3 regions of the Cryptosporangium sp. NPDC051539 genome follow, and region 2 is predicted to be linked to each of the others. Evidence: riboswitches for the same ligand, from Rfam matches in the RefSeq annotation. Region 2 holds a riboswitch; each other region holds the start of a gene.
The links. A riboswitch is a leader RNA that binds a small molecule or an ion and turns the genes downstream of it on or off. The one in region 2 is predicted to bind cyclic di-AMP.

Region 1 (9,529 bases), on a different contig from region 2:
CCAGCGGGTTCGAGAACAGCGAGCCGCCGAGCAGCCCCATCACCGCGTACGCGACCGCCCACACGGCCGCCGCGAACGCCGCCCCGGTCAAGTACCGCGGCCAGGGGTAACGCACGGCGCTGGCCGCGAACAGCGTCGGCAGCCGGCCACCCGGGATCAGCCGCGAGACCACGAGCACCTGGGTGCCGTTCTCGGTGAGCCGCCGACGGGTGTCGTCGAGCCGGGACCGGCCTTCCGCGGTGTCGGGCGAGAACGACGGCAGGTTGCGTGCGACCAGCCGGGTGACCCCGCGGCGGCCCCAGCGGAACAGCGCGTAGACCGCGCAGTCACCGGCCCAGGCCGACGCGGCGGCCAGCGCGATGACCTCGACCAGCGACACCCCGCCGTTGTGCACGGCGAGGACGGCGGCGGCGCTCACGGCCGCACCGGTGGGGATGACCGGGATGATCGCGCCGATCAGCACGGCGACGACCAGCACGGGGTAGCTCGCGGAGGCCGCGTCGGCGACCCGGTCGGGCCAGGCCGTGGCCAGGATGGTCGTCGCTGTCATCCCACCTCCACCCGGCGTCCCGGCTCGGTGTGCAGGACGCGGGTGGACAGGCCGAGCTCGGTGACCGCCTGGGCGTAGCGCCGGGGCGGGTCGACCAGGCGCGCACGCATCCAGCGGCCGATGCCGTAGGGATGCAGTGTGCCCCAGTGGATCGGGACGGCGTACGTCGGCCTCAGACGGCGGGTGGCCTCGGCGGCGCCCCGCGGGTCGAGGTGGCCGGGCCCGAGGTTGGGCCCCCACCCCCAGACCGGGATCAACGCGACATCAAGACCGAGAGACCCCAGTTCGTCCATCTCGTCGAACTCGTCGGTGTCACCGGCGAAATAGACCCGGCTCGACGCGCCCTCGACGACGTAGCCGACCGCGAGCGCCCGCGGACCGAACGGCGGGCGGTAGCCGTCGTGGACGGCCTTGGTCGCGGTGATGCGCACCCGGCCGACGTCGTGGAACTTGCCCGGGGACAGCTCGACGACCTCGCGGAAGCCCTTGCGGTACAGGAACTCGCCGGCGCCCTCGGGGACGATCAGCAGCGTGTTCCGGCCCAACCGGTGCAGCGACGCCAGATCGAGGTGATCGGCGTGCAGGTGCGAGATGCAGACCGCGTCGACGTTCGCGTGCAGCGACGGGTCGAGCGGGGCGGCAGTGCGGCGCAGTACGTTCGCCACCCGGGGCAGCAGCACCGGGTCGGTGAGCACCCGGACACCCTCGAGGTCGATCAGCACCGTCGAATGCCCGAGGAAGTGCAACGACGGTAGCTCGGCCACCCCTGTACGGTACCCCGACCGGCTACGAGCTCAGCTCGTACGCGGTCTCGGCGATGAACTGACCCGCCGAGCCGCTGCACCCGTCGGACTCGCCCGGACGCTTGACCCAGAGGTAGGCCGCGACCTTCGCGTCGCCGGTGGCCGTGGTGGGGTTGCGCCCCAGTTTGCGGCCCGACGGATCGCACCACTCGCCGTCTCCGGCGGGGCCGTTGCCGTTGCGGGACGTGTCGATCACCATCTGCCCGCCGCCGAGCGCGGCCAGCACCTGCTTGCCGTACGCGACCTCGTTACCGGACGTCCGGTAATTCGACGTGTTGAGTGCGATTCCGTCTCCGTACTGCCGGGCACCGGCCCGCTCGGCGCGGCGGGCGGCTTCGCCGGGAGCGAGCCACGCGGAGTGGCCCACGTCGTAGTAGACGCGCGCCTTGGCGCTCTTCTGTTTGATCGTCTTCGCGGCATAGGCGAGCAGGTCGAGTCGCTCCTGTTGCTGGCCTTCGGAGAGGCAGTCGGTCAGGTGCGGGAGCGAGTCAGGTTCGAGGACGACGATCGACGTCCCGGAGCGGAGGCCGGACGCGAAATTGCTGATCCAGGTGCGGTAACCGTCGGCGCCGTCCGCGCCGCCGGCGCTGGCGCCGCCGCAGTCGCGATTCGTCATGTTGTAGGCGACCAGAACCGGCACTTCGCCCTTGGACGCCGCCTGCGCGGTGTAGGCCCGGACCGCACCCTCGACCTCACCCGGATCGTCGGCGGCGAACCAGCGGGCCTGCGGTTGTCCGGCGATCCGGTCCCGGATCACGCCGACCCGCGAGTCTCCGGAGTTTCCGGCCACCCACTCGGCCGCCTGGCCCTCGGAGTCGACGTAGAGGGCGCCGAGCGGGCCGGCACCGGGCCGGTTCGACGTCGAGGCCTTCGGGACCGGCGAGGCCGGTAACCCGGGGGGTAACGCGATCGCCGAGCGTCGTGGGGAAGCGCTTTCACGGGTCTTGCGATCTTCGGTCGTGGAGCAGCTCACGGGCGCACAGGTGGGCTCCGGCCGGCCGGTCGCGTTCGCCGCCACCAGGCTCGTGCCGCCGATCACGACCACGGAGCCGAGCGCGGCCGCGCCCACCCCAGCGGTGAGCACTCGGCCGTTGGCGCGCCCACGACGGTGCAGAGCGAGATAGGGGCCGGCACGCAGTCCGACCCGGGAGAACAGGCCGGCACGTGGGGCGTCGGTCATGCGTCCCATCTTGTCGACGGCGAACGCCCGCGCCCACTCTCCTACCTGGCACTTGAGGACTCTTTAAGGGAACTTAACATCCCGCGACGAACTCGCCTCGGTCAGTTACCCCGCTCTTCGGGAGTTACGTCAGCAATCAGGCTTTAAGCGATAGACCACTGTGTCGCGCGTTGACGCCGAATCGACGCAACACTAGGGACTGCTTTGAGGGCCTAATGGCTTTGCGCGACACTTTTCTCAATCACGGTCCGGTAACTTGGCATTCGCCCCATTTTGTGGTTCTGTCGTTTTCGTCCGTTCACCGCGGACCTCATGCCCGGCTACGCCGAATCCTGCCCCGGGCGATGAGACCCGAACTTCCGGCAGGAGCGGGGGAACCACTTTTCCGGCGTCGCAGTTCGACGCCTCGGGGTGAAGCCACGTACAGCGTGGCCGGGCCGACTCAGCCCGAACCCGACAGCTCACCTCGTAGGCGTGGAGAGGGTCGGATATGTCTAAGGAGTCTTCCCATACCGCCCAGTCCAGCGCCGAAAGCCCGCGTCAAGCGGGCGGACGGCATCGGGCGCCAGGGCGCCTGAGCCCACTCGGCCGACGCCTGGCACTAGCCGTGGCCACCGGTCTCGCGGGCCTCACACCGTTGGCCATCGCTTCACCGGCCAATGCGGATGTGAACTGGGACGCGATCGCGCAATGCGAAAGCGGAGGGAACTGGTCGATCGACACGGGGAACGGCTACACCGGTGGCCTGCAGTTCGCCTCGTCGACATGGAAGGCGCACGGCGGACGTAAGTACGCCGCCAGCGCGGACAACGCAACTCGTTCGGAGCAGATCACGGTCGCCAGACGCGTGCTGCGTAGCCAGGGCATCGGAGCCTGGCCGGTCTGCGGTCCACACGGGTACAGCACGAAGAGGTACCGGACCAGTTCGACCGGCGAGGCGAGCCGTAGCTACAAGCGGCACTCGTACACGAAGAGCTCGTCGTCGTCGCACCAGAAGCACACCTGGAAGAGCACCTGGAAGAAGCGCTCGTACCACAAGTCGACGTCTTCTTCCCACCAGAAGCCGGCCTCCGTCCACCGGAAGCCGACCGTGGTGGCGGTGCACCGGAAGGGTGCGGCGCACGTGACGCACCCGACCGCCATCCAGGACTTCGTGCCGCAGCGAATGTTCAGTGCCTCGCAGCGACCGACGGTCGCGACGGTCCCCACCTACCTGGTGCTGGCCGGCGACAGCCTGGTCAAGATCGCCGCCGCGCACCACGTCGAGTGGCGGGTGCTGTTCGAGAAGAACCGCGCTCTGATCGGCGCCGATCCGAACGTGATCCACCCCGGGCAGAAGATCCTGATCGGATAAAGGACAGATCGCCAGAAAGCAGGGGGTCCCGGTCTTCGGGCCGGGACCCCCTGGCAGATGGCTGTCCGACTCGGGCTGAACGGACGACTGCGGGGCGCCTAGCGAGACCGCCATCATGACTGTTCCTGCAGGTAGCGAGGGTTACCGCCTGCCGTAAATGACCACAAAGGAGTGTCATGTCGGCCACACCGGGCGCGGTCGCCGACGAGCTGAGTGTTCTCCTCGGCCGGCTACATCGGACGCTGCGCCGCGCCTCCCGGGGCGACTTACCGGACGATCCGCTCCCCTCCGCGCAGATGGAAGTGTTACGCGTGGTGCAGGCGACGCCCGGCATCGGTGTGAAGGCCGTGGCGTCGGCGCTGGGGACCGCGCCGAACACCGTCAGCACACTGGTCGGCGACCTCACGGCCAGCGGGCACCTGGAGCGGCTCCCCGATCCGCAGAACCGCCGGGCGGTCCGGCTGACGCTCACGCCGGCGGCGACCGCACTGGTGGACGGCTACACCGACCACCGACGTCGCATCGCGGCGTCGGCCGCTGAGCAGCTCCCGCAGGACGACCTCGACGCGCTCGCCGCGGCCCTCCCGGCCCTCAACCGCCTGCTGGTGCTGTTAGGCGGGTGACCGTCGCAGCAGACGGGCCGGGAACTCGGCGTCGGTGGTGAAGCGGACGATGCCCAGCTGACCGTAGGTGGGGTCGACGACCGGGACGTCCCGGCGCTGCTCGGTCGCGGCCACGACAGCGGCGGCCTCGCGGGCGGTGAGCCAGCCCGCGGTCTCGGTGCTGGCCTCCTCCTGCCGCATCAGCTCGACGTTGGCCCGGTTGCGCCGCGCCTCGATCGACCCGTCGGGGTAGTAGCAGGCCCAGCCCACGATCTTGCCGCCGAGCTGAACCGGCGTGTCCACTCCGGAGCGGTAGGCCTGCAGCACCGCGCGGGCCTCGTCCGGCCGGAGCGAGGCGACCTCCTGATAGGAATCTTCGGACGGCGGCTCCGGGAGCACCGGTAGCTGCCGGGTCAGGTCGGAGACCGGGGGCGCCGCCGGGGTCGCGGGCTTGGCTCCGCCCGGGCCGAGGGAGTCGCCGTTGCGGTCCTGCCACCAGCTGACGGGCGAGCCCGAGGCGGGTGAGACGTGGGCGGCGCCCTCCGGGGCCGGCGAGGTGGGGCGGCGGGTCGGGAGCGCAGGCGGCGTCAGCGGGACGAGGACGGCGTCGGCCGAGCGGGCCAGGCCGGGGAGACGGATCGCCGGGTGCGAGGGGTCTCGGCGGAGCAGCTCGTCGGGGGTCGGGATCGTGGGGGCGTCGCCGACCCACTGCTGCTGGGGCGGCTGGCCGGGTTCTTCGGCCGCCTCGACCATCGAGGGTTCGAGGTTCTGCACGGCGGTGCGGAGCTCGTCGAGCCGGCCGGCGACCGCGGGCTCGTCGTCCAGTGCCTCGTAGGGGGCCTGGGCCTGGGCCTGTGCCTGGGCCTGGGTCGGGGTGGGGGTGGGGTCGGGGATCATCGGGAGCAGGACCGTGAGGTCGTTGTAGGAGGTCGCGGGGTTCTCCGCCGGCCACTCGTCCGGGGTCCACTCGTCGGGGGCCCATTCGGCGGCGGTCTCGTCCGCCTGCGCGGCGGGGGCGCCCTGCTCGGGCCCGATCTCGCTGGGGCCGGTCTCGCTGGGGCCGGTCTCGTGGAGCCCGGTCTCGTGGAGCCTGGTCTCGTGGGGCCTGGTCTCGTGGGGCCTGGTCTCGTGGGGCCTGGTCTCGTGGTGCCCCGGCTCGCTGGGGCCGGTCTCGGCGTTCTTGGCTGCTGCCTCCGGCGGCGAAGGCTCGGGGGTGGCTTCGGCGTCGTGCGCCGGATCGGCGGCGCTCAGCGGTTCGGCGGAGTCGTTCGAGTCCTCCGCTGCCTCCACGGCCGACGCGGCCTCGGCACCCGGCCACTCCGGCCGAACGCCCTCCGCCGTCTCGGCGAAAGCCGCCTCGGGGAAGGCCCCCGCGGAAACGCCCGCCTCCGGGAAGGCCGCCTCCGGGCCAGCCGCCTCCGGGAAGGCCGCCTCCGGGCCAGCCGCCTCGGGGAAGGCCCCCGCGGAAACGCCCACCTCCGGACCAGCCGTCCCGGGGAACGCCGTCCCGGGGAACGCACCCTCCGGACGCGCCGCCGTCGGGAAGGCCGCCTCGGGGGCAGCCGCCTCGGGAAGGGCCGCCTCCCGGAGGGCGGCCTCGGGGAGCGCTGTCTCGGCGAAGGCGGCTTCGGCGATGGCCCACGGCGGCTGGGAGGCCACCGCGCCCTCGGGCGGTTCGACCAGCCAGCGCGACTCCTCGGGCAGAAGGCCGAGATCGTCCATCAGCGGCCACAGCCCGGACAGCGCCGCATCGGGGTCCCGGGCGAACAACGTGCCCCGCACCCGCCAGAACACACAGCCGCCGACCCTCTCCAACACGGCCTGCCGACGCATCTCCTCCGCCCAGCGGGCCACACCCCGGTACCGACCGTGGTCGCACTCGATCGCGAGCCGGCGCCCGTCGGTCGTCGGCACCACGAAGTCGACCCGGTGCCGCCCGATCGGGTACTGCACCGCGGGCCGGACCCCCAGCTCCAGCAGCCGCCGCAACACCGACCGCTCCAGTTCGGACTCGCAGGCCGCGTACAGCGACTCGTCCGGTACCGGCTCGGCCGCCAGCGCCGCGAGCCCGAGCTTCGGCGCCGCGCAGTACCGCAGCAGCGCGGCCCTGGCGTCGTCCGGATGCAAGTTCTCCGGGCCGGCCGAGTGGAACACCCACATCTGGTCCTTGGCCCGCGAGGCCGCCACGTTCACCCGGCGGTGGTGGTCGGCCCCGGTGAACGCGGCCCGGGCCTCGTCCCGATCGGACACGACCAGGCTGACGAACATCACGTCCCGCTCGGCGCCCTGGAACGTGTACGAGTCGCCGACCTTGAGTGCCCGCCGGGCCATCTCCTGCTCACCCAGGTGCCGGACCAGCTGCTCGTTGATGTACTGCGCCTGCCCGCTGCTGGCCAGCAGGCTGATCACGCCGAACGTCAGGCCCGCGTAGTCCGGGTCGGCGGCCAGGCGGGAGATCGTCGCGACCAGCGCGTCCGCCTCGGCCAGGTTGACCTCGCCGTACCGGTCGCGCTTCTCCCGGGCACCGGGCACCCGGACGACCCGCATCGGGTCGAGCTTGCCGCGGTCGGCCCGCAGCGGCTGCACGGTGCCGTCGTACCACTGCTCGCTGGAGAACGAGATGATCTCCGGCACGCACCGGAAGTGCTCGGTGAGCATCAGCGGCTCGGGCGAACGACGGACCGCGTGGTCGTACAGGCTCGTCGTGACGTCGAACAGCGGCCAGGACGGCAGGTCGCCGAGGTGGTCCTGCCCCAGGCGCGCCACCTCGTCGTGCGCCAGCCCGATCGCGTACGGACCGATCTGCCGGTCGTCACCGACCACGACGGCGCGCGTGCCCAGCGACAGCACCGGCATCGACAGCAGCCCGCACTGGCTCGCCTCGTCGACGATCACCACGTCGAACGGCGTCGTCCCGCCGGTGAACTGCTGCAACGCCCGGTCGACGGACATGATCCACACCGGAACCGCGGCGACCGCGTCCCGCATGTGCTGCTGCGCCAGCGCGGTCCAGCCGGCCGACCGGCGTCCGGACCCTTTTCCGACTTTTCGTAACGCGGACGCCCAGCCGGCCAGCGCGTCGCGGGCCTGATCGTCCATCCGGCCCGCGGCGGCCAGCCAGGCCGACCGGGTCGCCAGCTCGCCGACCAGCTCACGGGCCCGGTCGCGCAGCGCGTCGGCCTGCCGCCCGAGCGCACCGGTGTCTTCGGTGCCGATGACGAGACGCAGCCAGGTGTCGGCCCGACGCCAGTTCCAGGCCTGGTGGCTGATCGCCGGGTCGGGCAAGCGCCCCTCGGCGGCGATCCGGCTGGCCCAGAGCGGGGCCTTGGCCGAGAGCGCCGCGTGCAGCTCCTGCCAGCGCTGCATCGCCGGCCCGGCCGCACGCAGCCGGTCGGCGTCGGCGAGCACGGATTCCCACAGCTCGTAGTCGCCGGTCGCCCAGGCGCGGTCGAGCTCACGCCAGTGCGGCGACGCGTTGGCGTCCAGCAGCGCCTCGTCGATGACCCCGCGGACGGCCGCGCCCTCGCGCTCGGCGTCGTCGCTGTCGAAGACGACCACCAGCTCGGCGACTCGGGTGGCCACCGTGGCCAGGGCGTTCGGGTCGGCCCAGTCGGCCTCGCCCGGATTGCCCGCGCGCAGGTAGACGGCCAGCCGCTCGCGCAGCGTCGGCCAGTAGCGCAGTCCGATGTCGACGACGTCGCCGACCTCGCGGAGGTACCCGCTGATCACCTCGACCGTGCTGGGGTCGTCGGGCGCCTGCGGCCCGTCGAGCTCGGCGACGAAGTGGTTCCAGCGCTCGGTCAGGCGGTGCCGGGCCCAATCCAGCCGGACGGTCGCCAGGGCGGCGTCCACGTCTTCCACGGTGCGCAGCGGAGCGCCGTCGACCCGGATCTCGTCCCGGACCTGGGCCAGCCGCCGGTGGATCAGGCGGCTGACTCCGCGCGCCTCCACCAGGCGGAGCCGCAGCATGTCGAGATCGGTGCGCAGCTGACGCGGGTCGGCCCAGAGCTCCTCGGGGATCTGCACCGCGCGGCCGGCCAGGACGCTGCGCCAGCGTGCGGTCTCGGTGAGCATCTCGGTGCAGCCGGCGACCTCGGCCTGGCAGGTCTCGCGCCAGGCGGGCGAGACCGCGAGCCGCCCGGCCAGCCGCCACTGCCAGGGCTGGTAGGCCCGGGCCCGGTGGGCGACCCGCCAGACCTCGTCGGCCAGCCCGGCGATCTCCGGACGCCCGGCCGACCGCACCGCGTTGGTGTCGACGCCGAGCGACGCGAGCGAGCCGACCCGCTGACGCAGCGAGTCGCTGTGCTCGTCGGTGCGGGCCAGCCGGTTCCCGTCCGGAAGGGACTCCCGCTCGGGGAGCCTGCGCTGTGCGTCGCCCAGGTCTTCGGGCCGGTAAGTGTTCGTGAGCAGGGTGAGTTCCGCCAGCTCGGCCTCGGCCAGCGGGAACGGCGCGCCGGGCTCGATCGCGTCGACGACGAACGCCAGCCGGGCCTCGTTGGCCCAGAGCCACTCGGCGACCTCGACCGCGGTGGCCTCGGCGCCGTCGAGCAGGAACGTGCTGCTCTCCCGGTCGGCGACCGTACGCAGCGCGTTGTACTTGCCGGCCAGGTCCTGCTCGGCGGTGTCGAGCGCGGCCCAGAGCTCGTCGACGGCCTCGGCGGCCGCCTCCTGGTCGAGCGCGCCGGCCTCGGCCTGGAGCTGGCGGACCGCGATCTCCAGCTGGCCGAGCTGCTTGGCGCTCGAACCCATGACGCTGATCGCCAGCGGCTTCAACGGCTGCGGCAGCTTGTCGCGCACCTCGGCCAGGGGCTCGTCGCGGTGGGACACGACCAGCACCCGGCGGCCGTGCGCGACCAGGTGGCAGATCAGGTTCGCGATCGTGTGGGTCTTGCCGGTACCGGGCGGCCCCTGCACCGCGACCATCCGCTGGCGGGCCAGCCGCCGCGCGATCGTCTCCTGCTCGAGGTTGGCGGGCAGCGGGAAGAGCAGCCGCTCACCGATCGACTGCCACTGCTCGGGCGGATCGTCGGGCAGCACGAG
Region 2 (9,529 bases):
CGGTTCCGGCACCACGACCCCGGCACCACCCGCCGGCGGCGACACCGGCACCGGCCTCGCCAATTCGGCCGCCGCCTCCGCCCACGCCCGCCGGGGCGGTTCTCCGGCCGGCGGCGGCCCGCCCACCGCGCCCTCCGCCGAGTGAGCGATCACATCGGCCACCGGCGCCACTGCCCGCACGGACTGACCGTCCACACTCACCACCGCACCGAACCGCAGCGCCAGCGGGCCGAACTGCTCCGCCTCGGCCAGGTCGTCGAGCACCAGCACGACCGTGCGCCCCGGCGCGACCAGCGCCCCCACGGTCTCCGCCGCACCGGCCGGCCCGAGTGCGGCCGACAACCCCTGGAACGTGTCGACGAGCACCACCGCCGGAGGGGCCGCCACCGCCCCGATCGCTCCGGCGATCGCCTCCCAGGCCTTGCCGGTCACCGCGGACGGCGCGCCGTTCAGCCGGACCGTGCGGGGCCTGTCTCCCGGCGGGTCGACGGCCATCCATAAGGCCCCGAGGTCGATCATCGTCCCGCCCGCAGCCGGACCGGCCAGCATCGTCAGCGCAGCGCTACGCCCCGCACCGGCCGGCCCCACGACGAGGACGAGCGGCTGACGGGCGACGAGCGCGGACACCTGATCCCTGATCACCGTCTACCCCGACCTCCGGCACGCCCCCCAGCGACCTCTCACCCTTCATGCTGCACTGCGCCAGGGACGAAGACCAGCGGTTCACCCGGACTCCGCCGCGCGATGGGAAGGTGCGACCGGCGGCACCCACTCTCCGGTCTCGTCGAACCGGGCCAGCGTCTCGGCATAAGGTGCCAGGTCGAGCCCGTTCGACCGCGTAGGTGAACTGGTCCATGAAGTGGCCGCCGAGTTCCGAGGCCAGCCGGTGCGCCTGCGCGTGCACTGTCCGCGGGTCCTCGACGAGATGGCAGCGCCCACCCTGGAACTCGATCAGCGCCAGTTTCTCCGCGCTGGTCCCGGACGGCATCACGGCGACGAACGGCAGCCCGAGCATCCGGGCGAAGTACGCCTCGCTCACCGCGGTCGAGCCCGACGACGCCTCCACGACCGTCGTCCCCTCGCGGATCCAGCCGTTGCACAGCGCGTACAGGAACAGCGAGCGGGCCAGCCGGTGCTTGAGCGAGCCGGTGGGGTGCGTCGACTCGTCCTTCACGTACAGATCGACGTCCGCGTACCGCTGCGGCAGCGGGAACGTCAGCAGGTGCGTATCGGCCGAGCGGTTCGCGTCCGCCTCGACCCGCCGGACCGCCTCGTCGGTCCAGTCGCGGTCAGACCCCACCGAAATACCCGAGGTAGGCCGCCGGATCCACGTTCCCGCCCGAGACGACCGCCACGGTCCGCGAGGCCGCGGGCAGTTCCGACGCGTGAAAGAGGTAGGCCGCCGTCGTCACGGCGCCCGACGGCTCGGCCACCAGCCGCGAGCGGCGCCCCAGCGTCCGAACGGCCGCGACGATCTCCTCCTCCGACACCGTCACCACGGCGTCCACGTGCTCGCGGATGTGCGCGAACGGCAGCACGCCCAGCGACGTCGTGCGCAGGCCGTCGGCGATCGTCCGGTAGGTCCGATCCGCGGTCCAGGTGACGCGCCGCCCGGCGCGGAAGCTCTCCGCCGCGTCCGCGGCGAGCTCCGGCTCGACCGCGATCACCCGGGTCGCGGGCGACAGCGCCTTGATCGCGGTGGCGACGCCGGAGATCAGACCTCCCCCGCTCACCGGTACGAGGACGAGATCCGGCGCGCCGTCCGTGTCCGGGACCGGGTCTCCGGTGCCCGCCGCCAGGTCCGCCGCGATCTCCAGCCCCACCGTCCCCTGCCCGGCGATGATCCACGGGTCGTCGTAGGGCGGGATGTGCGCGTACCCGTACTGCTCCACCAGCTCCAGCGGACGAATGTCGCGCTCGGCCGGGCGCACGATCATCACCTCGGCCCCGAAGGCGCGCGTCGCCTCGAGCTTCACCGCGGGCGTCGTGTCGGGCATGACGATCGTGGCCCGGATCCCGAGCCGCGCGGCCGCGTACGCCACCGCCTGGGCATGGTTGCCGCTCGACTGCGCGACCACCCCGCGCGCCCGCTGCCCGGCGTCGAGAAGGGCCAGCGCGTTGCTCGCGCCGCGCAGCTTGAACGCTCCGGTCGCCTGCAGGCTTTCCGGCTTCAACCAGAGCGGACGCCCGGCCTCCGCCCACGCGCACGGCAACAGCGGCGTCCGCACTACCAAGTTCCGAATCCTGTCGGCAGCGGCCTGAATGTCGCTCAGCGTCACCAATGAGGGGGCTGTGGTGGGGATCGCGGTCATGACGGCCACGATAGCCACCCCTGCCCTACGCGTCCCCGGTAGCGAGGGCGGGCTGACCACCGAACGGCCCTCAGGTCCAATACAGACCTTTTATCCGCTTTTAAGAGGATGCTAATTCGATCCAGGAATCGCTCTTCCAATTGGAGCCCATCCGCCGACCCGGCAAAACCCACTCGCCGTTCGACACAGAAGCCCCAGCCGTTCCCCCTATCGGTTCACCACTCTCGGTATCCGACTCGGGACGGCCCAGATCCAAATCGCCGACGAATTTCCGTTCACGATTCCGAGGTGGACCCACAAGCGTTACGGACGGACGGTAAATTGTCGCCACCCCGACAGACGGAGAACCGATCCTGTCCGCAATTAGCGGCCCGGCGGCGTCCGCCTAAAATCGGTTGCGGACCGAAACGGGAAGCTAAAGCGAGAGTCACTCGCGTACGGAATCCGTCCGGTTCAGCGGTCGTCCAACGGACGAGCGCGTCCTTCCCATTTAGTGGAGAGGACCACGGTCGTCCGGGTGCGGGCCACGCCGTGGATGCGGTTCAGCCGGCCGATCGTGTGCTCCAGAGAAGCCACGTCAGGCACTCGCACGAGGAGCAGGAATGACTCCTCACCTGCGACGAACCAGCACGACTCGACCTCGGGCAAGCGCCGCAGCGCTTCGGCGATCTCGTCCTGCTCCGAACTCTCGGCCTGCAGCACGCCGATCAGCGCGGTGACGTCGAGACCGATCGCCGTGGTGTCGACCGACGCGTGATAGCCGGTGATGACGCCGGTGGACTCGAGTTTGCCCACGCGGTCGTGTACGGCCGGGGCCGACAACCCGACGCGCCGGGCCAACTCCGCGTACGTCTCCCGGCCGCTGCTCCGGAGCGTGTCCAGCAACCGCCGGTCGATCTCGTCCACGACGCCCCTCTCCGGTGGTTCCGGCTGTGCACCGACACGGCCGCTCGCCGGCCCAGGGCATCGTAAGCCGCACGCGCGCCGCACGCTGACCCGCCAGTGCGCGGAAACAGACGTGGTCGACGTTGTCGCAGCGAACGCTGTCGTCAGGAAGTGCAAACGAACTGGTTCGATGTGGACCCAAGCGCACTCGCTGAACAGGGCTCGACAATTCGTGACCACAGGCACACGACTACGTCTTCGGAATCGAACGATGACTCGAAGCCTTGCCGACGCTGTGTCAACCAGCCGTGAAATCTCCGTAATCGCAGGTCACCCGGGTAGAGACTGGTCGGCACCACAGCGAATCGATGTGCGGCCACACAATCGGTGATGCATCGACCATCGACTCCCGATCAGATCAGTTTGGCCGTTTCCGGTCGCCGAGGAGACCTCCGGTGCTTGAATGACTCGCGAACCAATAACGCCGCGCCGTTCCGGCGCATCAACGTGCGATTTCGCACCGGCGAGAAGAGAGGCGAAAGTGGAGGTTGGCGAGCGTCTACTCACCCCAGGTGAGGTCGCGGCGCTTTTCCGGGTGGACCCCAAGACCGTGACACGGTGGGCGGCCGCTGGGCGAATCAGCAGCATCCGCACGCCCGGTGGTCACCGTCGCTTCCGGGAATCCGAGGTCCGCGCGCTGCTCGCATCCGGAGACCCGGATGTCGAACTCGAGGAGCGCAGAGCGGCGGGGCATTAGACCACGTCTCTCAGTTCGGGCGCGCCCGTGCCCCACCCAGTTCGCCGCGCCATCTGGTGAAGAGGGTGTGGCCCACTCCGAGGGTGTCGAGCACCTTCCCCGCAACGAAGTCGACCAGCTCCTGCACCGTGGAGGTTCCGGCGTAGAAGCCGGGGCTGGCCGGCAGCACCACCGCTCCGGCGTCGTGGAGCGCCAGCAGATGGACGAGGTGCCCCCGGGAGAGCGGGGTTTCCCGGGGCACCACAACCAGCGGCCGCCGCTCCTTCAGGTTCACGTCCGCGGCCCGCTGCAGCAGATCTTTGGAGAGCCCGAGTGCGATGCCGGCCACGGCCGCCGTGCTCGCGGGCACCACGATCATTCCCCGTACCGGGTACGAGCCGCTGCTCGGCCCGGCCGCCAGATCGCCGGCCGCCCAGTAGCGCATGTCTTTGAGATCGCGTCCCAGCCAGGCCGCGACGTCCTCTTCCCAGTGCGCGTCGCGCACGGACCGCCCGGTCTCGTCGATCAGCGTCAGCCGGGCCGCGCGCGACACCACGAGGTCGACCGCCTCACCGGCGTCGAGCAACCCGTTGAGCACCGACCGCGCGTACGACGTTCCACTCGCTCCGGAGACACCGACAACCCAGGGCAGCCTGGTCACCAGCGGAGGCCCTGCAGGAACACCAGGTCAGCGAGCGCGAACAGGAACAGGACGAGCCCGATCACGCCGTTGGCGGTGAAGAACGCCCGGTTGACCCGCGACAGGTCGTCCGGACGCACGATCACGTGCTCGTAGGCCAGCACGACGGCGGTGAACACCACCCCGGCCCACCACAGCCACCCGTAGCCGGTCATCGCGCCGAACCACACGTACAGCGCCACCGTGGCCACGTGCACGACTGCGGAGGCCCGCAGGGACGCCGCGACACCGAACCGCACCGGCACGCTCCGGACACCGATCCGCCGGTCGACGTCGACGTCCTGGCACGCGTAGATGAGGTCGAAGCCACCGATCCAGGTGCCGACCGCCAGCCCGAGCACGAACGCCGCCCACGACCAGTGCCCGGTGACGCCGATCCAGGCCCCCAGCGGCGCGATCGCCTGGGCCAGCCCGAGGAACGCCTGCGGGAAGTCGGTGAAGCGCTTGGCGTACGAGTAGATCGTCAGGAAGAACAGCGCGATCGGCGACAGCACCAGGCAGAGCCAGCCCAGCCAGGCCGCGGACGCCAGGAACACCACCAGCGCCACGGTCAGGCCCACCCAGGCCGACCGCACCGACAGCGCTCCGGTGACGAGCTCACGCTGCGCGGTGCGGGGGTTCTGCGCGTCGATCCGCCGGTCGATGATGCGGTTGGCGGCCATCGCGACGGTCCGCGCCGCCACCATGGCGACGGTGATCAAGCCGAGCGTCAACCACTGGACGTCGGGACCCTCACCTCGCATCGCGGTCAGCGCGGCGACGTAGGCGAACGGCAGCGCGAACACCGAGTGCTCGATCATGACCAGGCGCAGGAACGCCTTGACCTTGTTCGGCGACTCGAGGGCCGAGGTCACAGCCCGAACTCCCGCCAGCGCGCGTCGACTTTCGCGACTACTTCCGGGCTCATCCGCATCTCCTCCGGCCAGCCGCGGTGATAACCCTCCGCCGGGAGTTTCCGGGTGGCGTCCACCCCCAGCTTGCCACCCCAGAACTGCTGGTAGGACGCATGATCGAGGTGATCTACCGGCCCGGTGGTGAGCAACACGTCGTGGTTGTAGTCGACGTTGCCGAACGCCCGGAACGCGACCTCGCGGTAGTCGTGCGCGTCGCAGTCGGCGTCGACCACGACGATCAGCTTGCAGAGTGACAACAGCCCGGCGCCCCAGATCGCGTTCATGACCTTCATCGCGTGCTTCGGGAACCGCTTGTCGATCGAGACGATGCAGCAGTTGTGGAAGACGCCGGCATCCGGCAGGTCGTAGTCGACGATGTCGGGGATCATGAACTTGATCAGCGGCAGGAAGATCCGCTCGGTGGCCTTGCCGATCGGGCCGTCTTCCTGGGGCGGCTGGCTGGTGATGATCGACTGGTAGATCGGCGCGCGCTGCGTCGTCATGCATTCGACGTGCAGTACCGGGAAGTCCTCCACCGGCGTGTAGAAGCCGGTGTGGTCGCCGAACGGGCCCTCCGGAGCCCGCTCGCCCGGCTCGAGGTACCCCTCGAGCACCACCTGGGCGTGCGCGGGCACCTGCAGCGGCACCGTCAGGCAGTCGACCATCTCGACCCGCTCGCCCCGGAGGAAGCCCGCGAAGAGGTATTCGTCGATGTCTCCCGGCAGCGGGGCGGTCGCCGAGTACGACACCACCGGATCACAGCCGAACGCGATCGCGACCGGCAGCCGCTGCCCCAGCCGTTCGGCCACCGCGTGGTGCGCGGTGGAATCCTTGTGGATCTGCCAGTGCATGCCGAGCGTGTTCCGGCTGTGCTGCTGCAGGCGGTAGAGGCCCAGGTTGCGGGCGCCGGTCTCCGGGTGCTTCGTGTGGGTGAGGCCCAGGTTGTGGTAGATCCCGCCGTCTCCTGGCCAGACCTGCAGGCCCGGCAGCCGGTCGAGGTCGACGGCGTCGTCCTTGAAGACGACCTCCTGGCACGGGGCCGTCTTCACCTTCTTCGGGGGGACGTTCTTGAGCTGCGTGAGCTTGCCCAGCGCCTCGCGGAAGCCACTGAAACCCTGCGGCAGCTCGGGCTTGAGCATGCCCGCGATGCGCTGCCCGATCTCGTCCAGCGAGTCGACGCCGAGCGCGAGAGCCATCCGGCGCTCGGTGCCGAACACGTTCATCACGATCGGCATCTCGCCGCGCGTCGGGTTCTCGAACAGCAGGGCCGGGCCGCCGTCGCGCACCACGCGCTGGGTGATCTCGCTGATCTCCAGCGTGGGATCGACCGGCGCGGTCACCCGCTTGAGCTCACCGGCCTTCTCCAGCCGCTTCAGGAACTCACGAAGGTCGGTGTGGGCCATGAACACCAGTATTCATGGCCCACCGACAGCTCGCGCTACGGGCGTCCGGCCCCGGCGAACGGCATGTTGTTGACCTGCTCGACCTGGACCGGCTGGCCCTCGGTCGGCGCGTGCACGACCTGACCGTTGCCGATGTAGATCGCGGAGTGGTGCAGGTCGGAGTAGAAGAACACGATGTCGCCCGGCTGCAGGTTCTCCCTGGAGACGTGCGGGATCATGTTGTACTGCTGGTGCGCCGAGTGCGGCAGGTTCACGCCGACCTGCTTCCAGGCCATCATCGTGAGCCCGGAGCAGTCCCAGACGTTCGGGCCGGCGCCGCCGAACACGTACGGCTCACCCTGCTGCGCGAGCGCGAACTGGACGACCGTGGCAGCGTTGCCGCTGGCCTGCCCGTTGTACGTCACGGTGGTGTACGAGCTGCCGTACTTCTTGGCGTACGCGGAGCGGCGGACCTGCTCCCACTTGGCCTGGTCCTTCTCGATCGACTTCTTCTGCGTGTCGAGCTGCTTCTCCAGACGCGTCGCCGTCTGGACCTGGAGGTCGACCTTCTTCTTGGTGCCGTCGAACTGGGCCTGGTACGCCTTGGCCTCGTCGATCGTGTCGCGCTGCTGCGCGGACAGCCAATCCATCGTGGCGAGCTGGTCCAGGAAGTCGGCCGGCGAGCCGGTGTCGATGATCGACGACGAGAGGCGCATCCGCCCGTCGCGGTAGGCAGCGGCGGCGATCTTGCCGACCGCCTCCTGCGAGGCGTCGAGCTTGGCCTGCGACGCCGAGAGTTGACGGTTCAGCCCGGCTTGCTGGGTCTTGACCCGCTTGAGCTGGACCTTGGCGCTGTTCATCTGCTCGTTGACTTTGTCCATCTTGACGCCGAGCGCATCGAGTTGCTTCTCGGCATCGGTGAGCGACGGTGCCGCGCTGGCGCCGCCTGCCGGTAACAGCGCGAGGCTGAGAATCGCAGCCAAGACGCTGACCAGAACGATCGGACGACGAGCGTGAGTCCGAACGGATCTCACTGGCGCGGCACTCCTTACTCCCACTAGGTCGCCGACCGGGTTAGCTGACGGGTTCGGGCGGGAGCTGCCCTACCGCCTCGACGGCGGATTCACCCCGGGAACTCGGTTCCCCGGTTCTTTCGATTAGGCGACGACTACCCGACGCCATCCATGGTGAACGGCGGACGTTCGGAGAGTCGTGGGACACGGTAGGCCATGTGTTACTCGCCGGTCCAGCCTCGCCGGAGTTTCTGAGTGAACGTCTAACAGATGACAGCGCCGCGTAGTTAGTCCACTCCGGAACGTCTTCTTAAGCGCTTCTTAATGCGGTTTTGCGGATCCCTCCGCCGAACGGCGGACCTGCTGGTCCACTATGGACAGCCGAACGGACGACCCGCACGTCGTGACGGCTGTGACGCCCGATACGACCGTTACCTACCACCCGGATTCGGAACTTTGGGGTAATTTGTCGATAACGTGACCGGCATCGAGGGGGACGGAACCATGGCGCAGCAGGCCGAACACGAGGACGTGGTGGTGGTCGGCTGGCTCCGGGGCGACGACTACGAAGCCGCCCTTGCCTATCGCCGCCGGGACGACACCCCCCGTTCGGACGATCAGCCCTCACCCCCGGACCAGCCACCCCCGGACCGCCGCTGACCGCACCCGAGAATTAAGGTTCCGACCCACCCCACACAAGGCCCGAAGTGGCATACCCCACAACGCGCCGATCCCGCTCCCAGGCTGCCGAATGGCCTCGCCCCGAACCACCGACCCGGCCCGCCACCGCGCCGAAGGCACGCCGCCACTCAAAGGCGCGCGGCCCCGCACCCGGGCCGAGAGCCCACCAAGAGCGGCACCAACCTCCGCGCCACCAGACACCCCGCACCGATCGGCACGAGCGCCGTTCAAGGCGCGCCAGCGCCGCGCCCGGGCCGAGAGCCCTCCGAGGGAGAGCCCACCCCCGCGCCACCAGACACCCCGCACCGGTCACCCAAACCAAGTAGCACACCAGCGCCGTTCAAGGCGCGCCAGCGCCGTTCAAGGCGCGCCAGCGCCGCGCTCTGACCTGGAGCCCGCCGAGAGCGACGCTGACATCCGCGCCACACGACGCCCCGTATTGGTCATACTCAAGTCGTGTGGCGCGGCTGTCAGCGTCGTTCTCGGCGGGCCGCCCACTAAAGCCCGCTGTAGGAGTGGAGACCGCTGACCGCGAAGTTGATCACGTAGAGGTTGATCATCATCGTGACGAAACCGACCACCGCGATGAAGGCGGCGCGGCGCCCGCGCCAGCCCGTCGTGGCCCGGGCGTGCAGGTAGGCGGCGTACACGACCCAGGAGATGAACGCCCAGGTCTCCTTGGGGTCCCAGCCCCAGTACCGGCTCCACGCCGCCTCGGCCCAGATCGCCCCGCAGATGATCGCGAACGTCCAGATCGGGAACCCGAACGCGTGCAGGCGGAACGTGAGCCGCTCCAGCCCGTCCGCACCGGGCAGATGCCGTCCCACCCCGAACGGGAAGCCCGGCGCGTTCGCCGGCCGGCCCGCCGCGACCCGGCGGTCGTAACCGTCGCGCAGCAGGTACAGCACCGACATCACGCCGCCGACC
Region 3 (9,529 bases), on a different contig from region 2:
GGTGCCGGTGTCGGTGAGCCAGACGACGAGGAACGGCGTGCTGACCGGCTTGTCGAGCTTCACCGTGGTGCTGCCGGCCGACGACGACTGGGACGGCGAGATCACGCGGTAGGGGCCGATGTCCTTCGGCTGTGAACTGGGCTGCGTCGTGCCGGCCCGGAGCTCGAACGTCGCGCCGGCGTGATCGAACCCGATCGTGACGCTGGAGACGTTCTTGTTGCCGCCCAGGTCGAGGACGAGGCCCATCCCCGGTTTGAAGTTGCCGAGCTTCGCGCTCTTGTACTGGTCGGTCTCCCAGGACGTGCTCGCGCTGCCGTCGATCGCCTTGTCGATGTCTTTCGCCTCGGCGAAGTCTCCGTCGGGCGGGTCGAGCAGTGTGGCGCGGACGATCTTCACCGGACCGCCGGTCGCCTGGGCCGGCGCGGACACGCTGGGTTTCGACGACGGACCTGCGCCGTCGGTACCGCCGCCGAACTTCGGCAGGCCGAACGCCGCGACCGCGACGACGACGCCGATCACGACCAGCACGCCGACGACGAGCACGCCGACGCGCGTCCACTGCGGGCCGCCGGTGGCCGGCTCGGGAGCCAGCACCGCCAGCGCGCTCAGCGCGGGATCGGCGACGTCGTACCGGCGCAACTCGCTGGCCAGGTCGGCGGCGGTGGGCGGCGGGACCGCCGGATCGAGCAGGTCCATCGTCAGCGCGTCGAGGTAACCGGGGATACCGGCCCGGATCTGGCGCGGAGAGCACATCCGGCCGTCGACGCGCGTCGCGTCGGGCAGGCCGGTGCGGTGCGGCGGGAGGACGTCTGGCCACTGACCGGTCAGGCCCGCGTAGAGCAGGCCGCCGAGGGCACGGATGTCGGACGGCTGCTGCCCGGGCCCGCCGAGGTGCAGATCGACGAGCGTCACCTCGTCGTCGTTACCGATGAGGACGGTCGACGGGGTGAGGTTGCCGTGGGCGTGGCCGGTGGCGTGGATGCCGGCGAGCGCGTCGGCCGTGTTGCGGACGAGCGCGGCCGCGCGGGCCGGATGCAACGGGCCGGACCCCAGCGTGTCGAAGAGCGTCTGGCCGTTGACCCACTCGCGGACGACGTAGGCACGCGGGCCTTCGTCGACGGCGTCGTAGACCCCGATGACCGACGGGTGGACGATGCGCCCGGCGGCGACCGCCTCGGCGATCATCTGTTCGGCTGCTTCTCCGCCCGGCACCCGCAGTTCAATGGAGACTGTGCGGTTGAGCAGATTGTCGGTACCCCGCCAGAGTGCGTGCCCGGAGGCCGCATCGGCGTACAGGGCCTCTTCAAGCCGGTACCGACCCGCCAGCACCTCGCCCTGAGAGGGCGCGCCGACCTGTGTCACAACCCGCCCTCCCGCAGTAACGACCGCTCCGCCCCTCAGGGTAGGCCGTGGGGCGGCTACTGGGGACAGGTCCATCCTGCCTGTTCCGGCGCGTCGGACGCCACTGGATGAACAGCCTTCATAGGTAGGTAGTGGTCTCGGCGTTCACGGTAGCGCTGCGGCGCACGCCCGCTCGCTGTTCCACAACCGTGTGTCGCAGCAGTTCACGCCGGTTGGGACCGGCGGGGGCGGCCCGGTGCTCGCGCACCGGACCGCCCCGCGGTTGTCCGATAGATCTCTTAGACGAGACGACGGACGACGTACGTGTTGCTCCAGATCTTGCGCTTCGCCACCGGCTGTCCGGTGGTCGACGCGTCCCACATGTAGTTGCCGCCGGCGTAGATGGCGGCGTGGGAGTAGTAGCTACCGCTACCGAACAGCATCAGGTCGCCGGGCTTCTTCGCCGACTTGCTGACCGCGGTGCCGTACTTCGTCTGCTGGGTCGCGCTGTGCGGCAGGCTCTTGCCGAACTGCTTGTAGACGTACTGGGTCAGACCCGAGCAGTCGAAGTTGTTCGGGCCGGCCGCGCCGAACGCGTACATCTTGCCGGCCTGGCGCGCCGCGGCCTTGACCACGGCGTTGCCGTTGGACACGCCCTTGATGTAGTGGTTCGGCGAGAGCGTCTTGTGCGCGCTGGTCACGGCCAGCACCACACGCCAGTTCGAGCTTCCGCCAACGGTGACGGACCACTCGATCTGACCGGACTTGCGCGCCGTCTTGGTGCTGACGGTCTTCCAGCCGGAGCTGGACTGGTACTGCAGAGAGAACTTCTTGAACGACGCGGGATTGCCGCTCACCGTGCCGATCGCGTGCAGCGTCGTACGCGATCCGGTGGAGACCGAGGTGGCGCCGGAGAGCCGCGCGCTGGCCGAGTCCGCCGCCGCTGCCGGTGAGGCAGCGACGCCGATCAGGCCAACACCGAGTGATCCTGCGAGGACGCCGGCCAGAGCGGTGGTGCGAATGCTCGCGCGCCGGGAGAGGGCGCGGTGCTTCGGGCCGGACATTGCGCGGTGTCGAGCACCGCCGGTGGTTTTGTCCGCGTACGACACAGACTGGCCTATTTCACCAGAACGCTCGTACCGTTTCGCGGGCAGGGCACACCGAGGGGAATGCACCGTATGCAAGGAGATTCCTTCCTGCACGCCTGCGAGGTGAGCTGTCGGGTTCGGGCGGGAAGGTTGATTGCCCGGCCGCGCACTGCGCGGCTTCACCCCAAGGGATCGCGCCAGGGATTTGGTTCCCGGCGACCCCAACTACGTGGGTCCCCCGTCCCTGTCCATTTGGTTGGCTACTCGAAGGGACACCGCGGACGTCGTGGACAGGGCTCGGCGTGCGAATCCTGCGGTGTGCGCGGCGTGGCTGCCGCGACAAGTTGCCGCGAAGAACTGAACCTGCGCCTTGTGGGAGTTGCCAGTCCTTTGCGACGTGCATCACAGTCGATCTGAGAAGTTAGTACGACTTCACGGCGATTTCACGCACCACCAATGTGGTTCTCGGCGCGTCGCGCGCCGGTGACACAGCGCTGTGCAACCCGATGCGGGTTGGAAAACTGAACCGGACGAACGACCGGGAACCTCACGCGGCGTAGTGGTCGTCGGTAACCGGAGCCGACGGTACGCCCAGCGTGGCGTTCCTCACGGTCATACCGCGACGGTTGTGGATAACCCTGTGTGTTTTGGCCGACGCCGTGTCGACGGTTACGTTCCGGTCGTCAGCGGCCGGGTAGGCGTCGTTTCACGGTGTCGGCGAGCTCGACGACTTCGGCGACCCGGAGTCGGAGCGCCACCACCGCGTAGACGCCTACCAGGACAACTCCGGCGACGACCAGCGAGACGAACGAGCCGGTCTTGCCGATCCCCAGCCCGGCCTGGATGCCGTACGCGACGCCCCAGCTGATCAGTCCGGCAATCGCGGCGGCGACCCCGAGGCGGGTCAGCGTCCGGGTCACGGCCATCGTTTCCAGGCCGCCGATGCGGCGCTTGAGGTAGCGTCCGGAGACGAACACGGCGACCAGGTACGACACCGTATTGCCACACTGCAGCCCGACGACGATGTACTCGGGCGGCAGCAGGAACAGCACGCCCACGTCGAACGCGAGCTTCGCGACGACCACCGGGATGTTCAGGAGGGCCGGGGTCTTCGTGTCGCGCAGCGCGTAGAACGCGAAGATCTGCATCTGGCTGATCGCGAACGGCACCAGCCCGATCGCGGCCGCCATCGTCGCGTAGCCGGTCGAGATGGCCTGGTCCTGGCTGAAGTTGCCCCAGCGGAACGCGGTCACCGCCAGCGGGATACCCAGGACGATGTACGCCGCGGTGGCCGGCATCAGAACGACCGACGGGAGCCGCGCACCGAGTGAGAGGTTTCGCCTCAGCTCGGGGAAGTCGCGATCGGCCGCGGCCGCGCTCATCCGGGGCAACAGGGCAGTGAGGATGCTCACCGCGACGATCCCGTGAACCATCATGAACAACAGGAACGCGTTGTTGTGGATGAGTGGCCCGGGACCGCCGTTGGTGCCGGCGTAGTTCGCGATCTTGATCACCGGCAGGACGCCGATCTGGCTGACGCCCACGTAGACGAACATCCAGACGCCGAGCCGACCGGCCTCGCCGAGCCCGGAGCCGCGCAGATCGAAGCGCCATTTCCAGCGGAAGCCCACCTTGCGCAGGGCGGGCCAGAGCGCGAACGACTGCAGCACGATGCCGAGCGTGGTGCCGATCCCCAGCACCGCGACCTGGGCGCCGCTGATCGTCTGCGGGCTGAGCGACGCCGGGCCGGGCAGCAGGAGGAACACGACCGCGGTGACGATCACCGTGACGTTGTTCAGGATCGGCGCCCAGGCCGGTGCGGCGAACTGGTTCCGGGTGTTCAGGACGGCGCCCAGCAGAGCGGACAGGCCGTAGAAGAAGATCTCCGGGAGAAGAAGGTAGGTCAGCGTCGTCGTGAGGCGGCGACTGGCGTCCGTCGACTCGGAACTCGCGAAGAACGCGGCGAGCAGCGGGGCCCCGACGAGCGCGAGCAGCGTGGCCGCGCCGAGCAGGACGGTGGCCGCGGTGAGCAGCTTGTGGGTGAACGCCTCGCCGCCGTCGGCGTCGCGCTTCTTGGCCGCGACCAGCAGCGGCACGACGACGCTGGTGAGGATGCCGCCGAGCAGGAACTCGTACAGCATGTTCGGGATCGTGTTCGAGACCTGGTACGCGTCACCGACCAGGCCGCCGCCGATGGCCGCGCCGATCGCCGCGGTGCGGAGGAAGCCGGTCGCACGCGAGATCAGGCTGAACATCGCCATGACGCCGCTGGAGCGGGCCACGCTGCGGGCAGCCGTCTCCTCGGGCGGGGTCTCCCCGGTGTCGGTCGGCGTCGGGCCGCCGGGCACGGCCACCGAGGGATCGGCCACCGAGAGGTCAGGGATCGTCGGGTCCCCGATCCTCGGCAGGACCACGGTGGGCTCGTCCAACGGCGAGTTCGCCGGCAGGACGACCGTGGAGTCCGGGTCGTACGGGTTCGAGCGCGGCCGACGCAGATCGAAGTCGCGCGGCTCTGGACCCGTCACGCCGGGCGCTCGAGCAGGTCGGGCACCCGGGCGATGAGCTTGCGCTCGTCCGGGTAAGCCAGCCTGCCAGGGATCTCGCTGAGCGGGACCCACGCCACCTCGGTCACCTCCACGTCGGCGTCGGAGAGAACTCCGGCCACCGCATCCAGGAGGAAATGATGCACGGTCTTGTGGATGCGGCGACCCTCGAACACGAACCAGTAGTCGACCGTACCGAGCGTCGCCAGCACGTCTCCGATGATGCCGGTCTCTTCCGCGACCTCGCGGGCGGCGGTCTGCTCCAGCGTCTCGCCGGCTTCCACGTGACCCTTCGGCAGGGACCACAGCAAACGGCCCCGGCGGTCGAGTTTCCCGATCAGAGCACCCTCGAGGTGGTCGGCGTCACCCTGGACGACGAGACCGCCTGCGGAGACCTCCTCGACCCGTCGCAGCCGCCCGGTACCCCCGGGCCGACGCGGGGAGCTTCGGCGGGCCATGAATCTGACGATAGCGCCCGGGTGCGGTAAACGCTGTGAGGCCATCCAGGGGCGGTCGGTAGCGCCCTGTGTGATATGCGTGCGCCAGCTTCGGCCACCACTCGATAGGGTTCACGTCCGTGGCCGATGCGCGGAACCCCGAGCAGCCGGCCACTCAACCCGTCGCCTCCGATACTGGTCTTACTGTGTCACCTACTGCATCTCCCGCACTGACCACCGCGCAGCGCAGCGCCGTCGCCGAACTACTGCGGGTCTCCCCCGTCGCCGACGACCTCGGTCGTCGGTTCCAGGCCGCCGGGCACGAGCTCTACCTCGTCGGGGGGTCGGTCCGCGACGCCCTGCTCGGGCGCCTGGGCGACGACCTCGACTTCTGCACCGACGCCCGGCCGGACGCCGTGCTCGACCTGCTGAAAGGCTGGGCGGAATCGACCTGGACGACCGGGATCGAGTTCGGCACGGTAGGCGCCTCGCGGCGCGGCCTGCGTCTCGAGATCACCACCTACCGCGCCGAGGCGTACGACCGGCAGAGCCGTAACCCGGTCGTCCGGTACGGCGAATCGCTCGCCGAAGACCTCGTGCGCCGTGACTTCACGGTCAACGCGATGGCGGTCGGGCTGCCCGGCCACCGATTCGTCGACCTGCACGGCGGCCTGGACGATCTGGCCTCGAAGGCGCTCCGCACGCCGGGAGCGCCGGAGGACTCGTTCGCCGACGATCCGCTCCGGATGTTGCGGGCCGCGCGGTTCGCGTCGCAGCTGCGGTTCGAGGTGGCGCCCGAGGTGATCGCGGCGATGACCGCGATGGCCGACCAGATCACCCGGATCACCGCCGAGCGGATCCGCGACGAGCTCACGAAGCTCATCACCGGTGCCGACCCGGTCGCCGGGCTCCGGCTGCTCGTCGACACCGGGCTCGCCGCCCACGTGCTGCCCGAGCTGCCGAACATGCGGATGGAGATCGACGAGCACGCCCAGCACAAGGACGTCTACGAGCACACGCTGACGGTCCTCGAGCAGGCGATCGACCTCGAGCCGGCCGGGCCGGATTTCGTGCTGCGGATGGCCGCGCTCCTGCACGACATCGGCAAACCCGCGACCCGGGAGATCCAGGACGGCGGCGGGGTCAGCTTCCACCACCACGAGGTGGTCGGGGCGAAGATGACCCGGCGCCGGATGAAGGCGCTGCGCTACCCCAAGGACGTCACCGAGCAGGTCGCCACACTGGTCTTCCTGCACCTGCGGTTCCACGGCTACGGCCGGGGGGAGTGGACCGATTCGGCCGTGCGCCGGTACGTCACCGACGCCGGCGACCTGCTCCCCCGGCTGCACCGGCTGGTGCGCTCGGACTGCACCACCAGGAACAAGCGCCGGGCGGCCGCACTGGCTCGCTCCTACGACACGCTCGAGGAGCGGATCACCCGCCTGCAGGCCGAGGAAGACCTGGCGCGGATCCGGCCCGACCTCGACGGCAACGCGATCATGGAGCTGCTCGGCGTCCCGCCCGGCCCGATCGTCGGCCGGGCGTGGAAGCACCTCAAGGAGGTCCGCCTCGACCGCGGGGTGCTCCCGCGCGACGAGGCCGAGGCCGAGCTCTTCCGCTGGGCCGCGGAGAACGGCGTCCCTAGGTCGGGGGAGCCGGGAGCGGAGTAGCCGTCCGGGTGCTCGGGGCGGTCGGGCGGGGCGTCATCGCACTCACGCTCGACCACCCCAGCCGGCTGGTCCACCAGGCCACCCAGGCCGCCAGCACCAGGTGACCGGCGCCCAGCCCGAGGAACACCGGCCACGAGCGGCCCGAGTCCGGTAGCCCGAACGCGGCGATCAGCAGCCCGCTGACCACACACACGTTGAACAACATGTCGTAGAGCGCGAACACCCGCCCGCGGAAGACGTCGTCGACCTCCGACTGCACCGCCGCGTCGACGATGATCTTGATGCCCTGGCTCGCCCACCCGGCGGCGAGCGCCACGGCGACGACGACCGCCGTCCGCGGCGCGGCCACGATCACCGGCCAGGCGCCCGCGAGAACGACCAGCAGCGCGGTCATCCACGTCCGTCGCGAAATCCGGCGGACGACGCCCGGCGTGACGAGTGCGGCCAGGAACGCACCGAGCCCGGTCGCGAGCACCACCTGGCCGAGTCCGGTGTCACCGCCCGGAAACAGCCGGCTCCCTTCCAGCGTGTTCCGGTAGAGCAGCAGCAGGGCCATCGTCGTGATGCCGAACCCGACCCGGCCCAGGCCGACCGTCAGCAACGCGAACGCGGCCGCCCGCCGGTCGGACAGGTGCCGGACGCCGGCGATCATGCCGCGTACCACCGATCCGACGGTCTCCAGCCGGGCGGTCGGGTCGTCGCGATCGGGACCCAGCGCGGCGACCGGGAAGCGGACCGCGAACCCGGCCGAGGCGAGGTAGGCCCCGACCGCGCAGAGCAGGATCACGCCGTACCCGAAGTCACCGGCGTCCAGCAGACTGCGCAGCCCGACCGCCACGCCGACGCCGATCGTCAGCACGACCGTGCCCGCGGTAGGCGAGAGCGCGTTCGCCGTCACGAGTTCGCGATCGCCGGCGACGTGCGGCAGACCGGCCGAGAGGCCGCCCAGGATGAACCGGTTGACCGCGACCGCGATCAGAGCGAGCAGCAGGAACGGCCAGGTGCGCCCGCCGGTGGCGAGCACGACGGCGACACCGACGAGCACGACGGCCCGGGTGACGTTGGCCCAGAGCAGGACGTTCCGGCGCGGATAGCGGTCGAGCAGGATGCCGGTGAACGGGCCGAGCAGAGAGTAAGGAAGCAGCAGGATCGCGAAGCCCAGCGCCACGGCGACCGGTTCGGTCTGCCGATCGGGGTTGAACAGCACCGACCCGGCGAGCGCGGCCTGGAAGACGCCGTCGCCGAACTGCCCGGTGAGCCGGACGCCGAACAGGCGGCGGAAATCCGGCCGGCGTAGCAATCCGCCCAACTCGCGCCACGCGCCAGGTGGTGCATTCACGCGCCAAGGGTACGGGCGAGTGAGTGGCCGTAAAGTAAGAGCACTGCATCAGGGAGGCTTAGTGGCCGGTGTGTCACCCATCGCCCCGACCCGCACCACTGCCGGTGCCGCGGTCCTCGTCACCCACTCCGATCGATTGCTGATGATTCGCCAGGAGCGCCGGAACGGCGTCCGCTGGGAAGTACCCGGCGGCGGCCAGGAGGCCGGGGAAACGCTCGAAGCGGCGGCGATCCGCGAGGCTCGTGAAGAGGCCGGTCTCGACGTCACGGTCGATCGGCTGGTCTGTACCTATGCGTCCTACCGGCTCGACACCGGGACCGTGGTGCTGGGGGCCTTTTATCTAGGGATCGCGGCGGACCCGGGCTTCGAGCCGGTGCCACAGCTCGACGAAGGCATCGTGGAGGTGCGCTGGCTCGACCCGACGTCGCTGGACGAGGGCGAGCTCGGCCCGCTCACGCAGCGGGTGCTGGACCGGTGGTGGCCGGCCCGGGACGAGCCGGCGGCGCCGTTCCACGTGGAACTATGGCGGAACCGCACCGGCTATCTCCCGCTCTGAGGGCGGCGATGGCCACTTTCGTCCGGGTTCGTGGTCCGCTCGACGAACGCACGGCCGCCAATCTGTACAGCGTCGTCGTCGGCGTCGTTCTCGGTGGGGGTGCGATCGGCTGGGTGAAGCCGCCGTCGCGCGCGGAGTTCGACGAGTGGCTGAGCGACGTCGTCGGCGCGGTGCGGGCCGGCGAGGCGGACGCGGTGCTGGTCGGTGAGGCCGGCGGGGCGGTAGCGGCCTTCGGGTACTGGCGCCGGTACGCGCGCCCGACGCTGCGGGTGAACGCCGACCTGGAGAAGGTGTTCGTCGCGCCCGGCGATCAGGGCCGGGGGCTCGGCGGGCAGGTGGTGAGCCTGCTGATCGAGTCGGCGCACCAGGCCGGGATCGAGACGCTCACGCTCGACGCCCGCGGCGACAACCTGCCCGCGATCCGGCTCTACGAGCGCCTCGGCTTCACCCGCTACGGCCACCTACCGGCCTTCATAGCCTTCGGCCCCTACCGCTACGACCAGTTGTTGTTCCTGAAACGGCTGTAGCCGCGCTCTATTGAGCGCGGCTACAGCC

Region 1: it holds a riboswitch for cyclic di-AMP, as region 2 does, so the genes downstream of both, ACIBZJ_RS32910 (transglycosylase family protein) here and ACIBZJ_RS31435 (NlpC/P60 family protein) in region 2, are expected to answer to the same signal.
Region 3: it holds a riboswitch for cyclic di-AMP, as region 2 does, so the genes downstream of both, ACIBZJ_RS38210 (C40 family peptidase) here and ACIBZJ_RS31435 (NlpC/P60 family protein) in region 2, are expected to answer to the same signal.

Annotation. Positions count from the first base shown of each region.
Region 1 is NZ_JBITDV010000012.1:177,014-186,542, reverse strand. It holds gene ACIBZJ_RS32925 (DedA family protein) at 1-550, opposite strand, end outside; gene ACIBZJ_RS32920 (MBL fold metallo-hydrolase) at 547-1,314, opposite strand; gene ACIBZJ_RS32915 (glycoside hydrolase family 6 protein) at 1,337-2,533, opposite strand; cyclic di-AMP (ydaO/yuaA leader) riboswitch at 2,847-3,024, shown strand; gene ACIBZJ_RS32910 (transglycosylase family protein) at 3,201-3,887, shown strand; gene ACIBZJ_RS32905 (MarR family winged helix-turn-helix transcriptional regulator) at 4,064-4,510, shown strand; gene ACIBZJ_RS32900 (AAA domain-containing protein) at 4,499-9,529, opposite strand, start outside.
Region 2 is NZ_JBITDV010000011.1:231,665-241,193, reverse strand. It holds gene ACIBZJ_RS31475 (hypothetical protein) at 1-642, opposite strand, end outside; partial or broken gene ACIBZJ_RS31470 (pyridoxal-phosphate dependent enzyme) at 824-1,327, opposite strand; gene ACIBZJ_RS31465 (threonine/serine dehydratase) at 1,290-2,312, opposite strand; gene ACIBZJ_RS31460 (Lrp/AsnC family transcriptional regulator) at 2,766-3,218, opposite strand; gene ACIBZJ_RS31455 (BldC family transcriptional regulator) at 3,739-3,954, shown strand; gene ACIBZJ_RS31450 (UbiX family flavin prenyltransferase) at 3,965-4,594, opposite strand; gene mqnP (menaquinone biosynthesis prenyltransferase MqnP) at 4,591-5,487, opposite strand; gene ACIBZJ_RS31440 (menaquinone biosynthesis decarboxylase) at 5,484-6,929, opposite strand; gene ACIBZJ_RS31435 (NlpC/P60 family protein) at 6,965-7,891, opposite strand; cyclic di-AMP (ydaO/yuaA leader) riboswitch at 7,957-8,082, opposite strand; gene ACIBZJ_RS31430 (hypothetical protein) at 8,399-8,581, shown strand; gene ccsB (c-type cytochrome biogenesis protein CcsB) at 9,100-9,529, opposite strand, start outside.
Region 3 is NZ_JBITDV010000016.1:78,817-88,345, forward strand. It holds gene ACIBZJ_RS38205 (protein kinase family protein) at 1-1,362, opposite strand, end outside; gene ACIBZJ_RS38210 (C40 family peptidase) at 1,641-2,405, opposite strand; cyclic di-AMP (ydaO/yuaA leader) riboswitch at 2,528-2,701, opposite strand; gene murJ (murein biosynthesis integral membrane protein MurJ) at 3,113-4,954, opposite strand; partial or broken gene ACIBZJ_RS38220 (NUDIX hydrolase) at 4,960-5,472, opposite strand; gene ACIBZJ_RS38225 (CCA tRNA nucleotidyltransferase) at 5,616-7,079, shown strand; gene ACIBZJ_RS38230 (MFS transporter) at 7,051-8,418, opposite strand; gene ACIBZJ_RS38235 (NUDIX hydrolase) at 8,489-8,974, shown strand; gene ACIBZJ_RS38240 (GNAT family N-acetyltransferase) at 8,983-9,501, shown strand.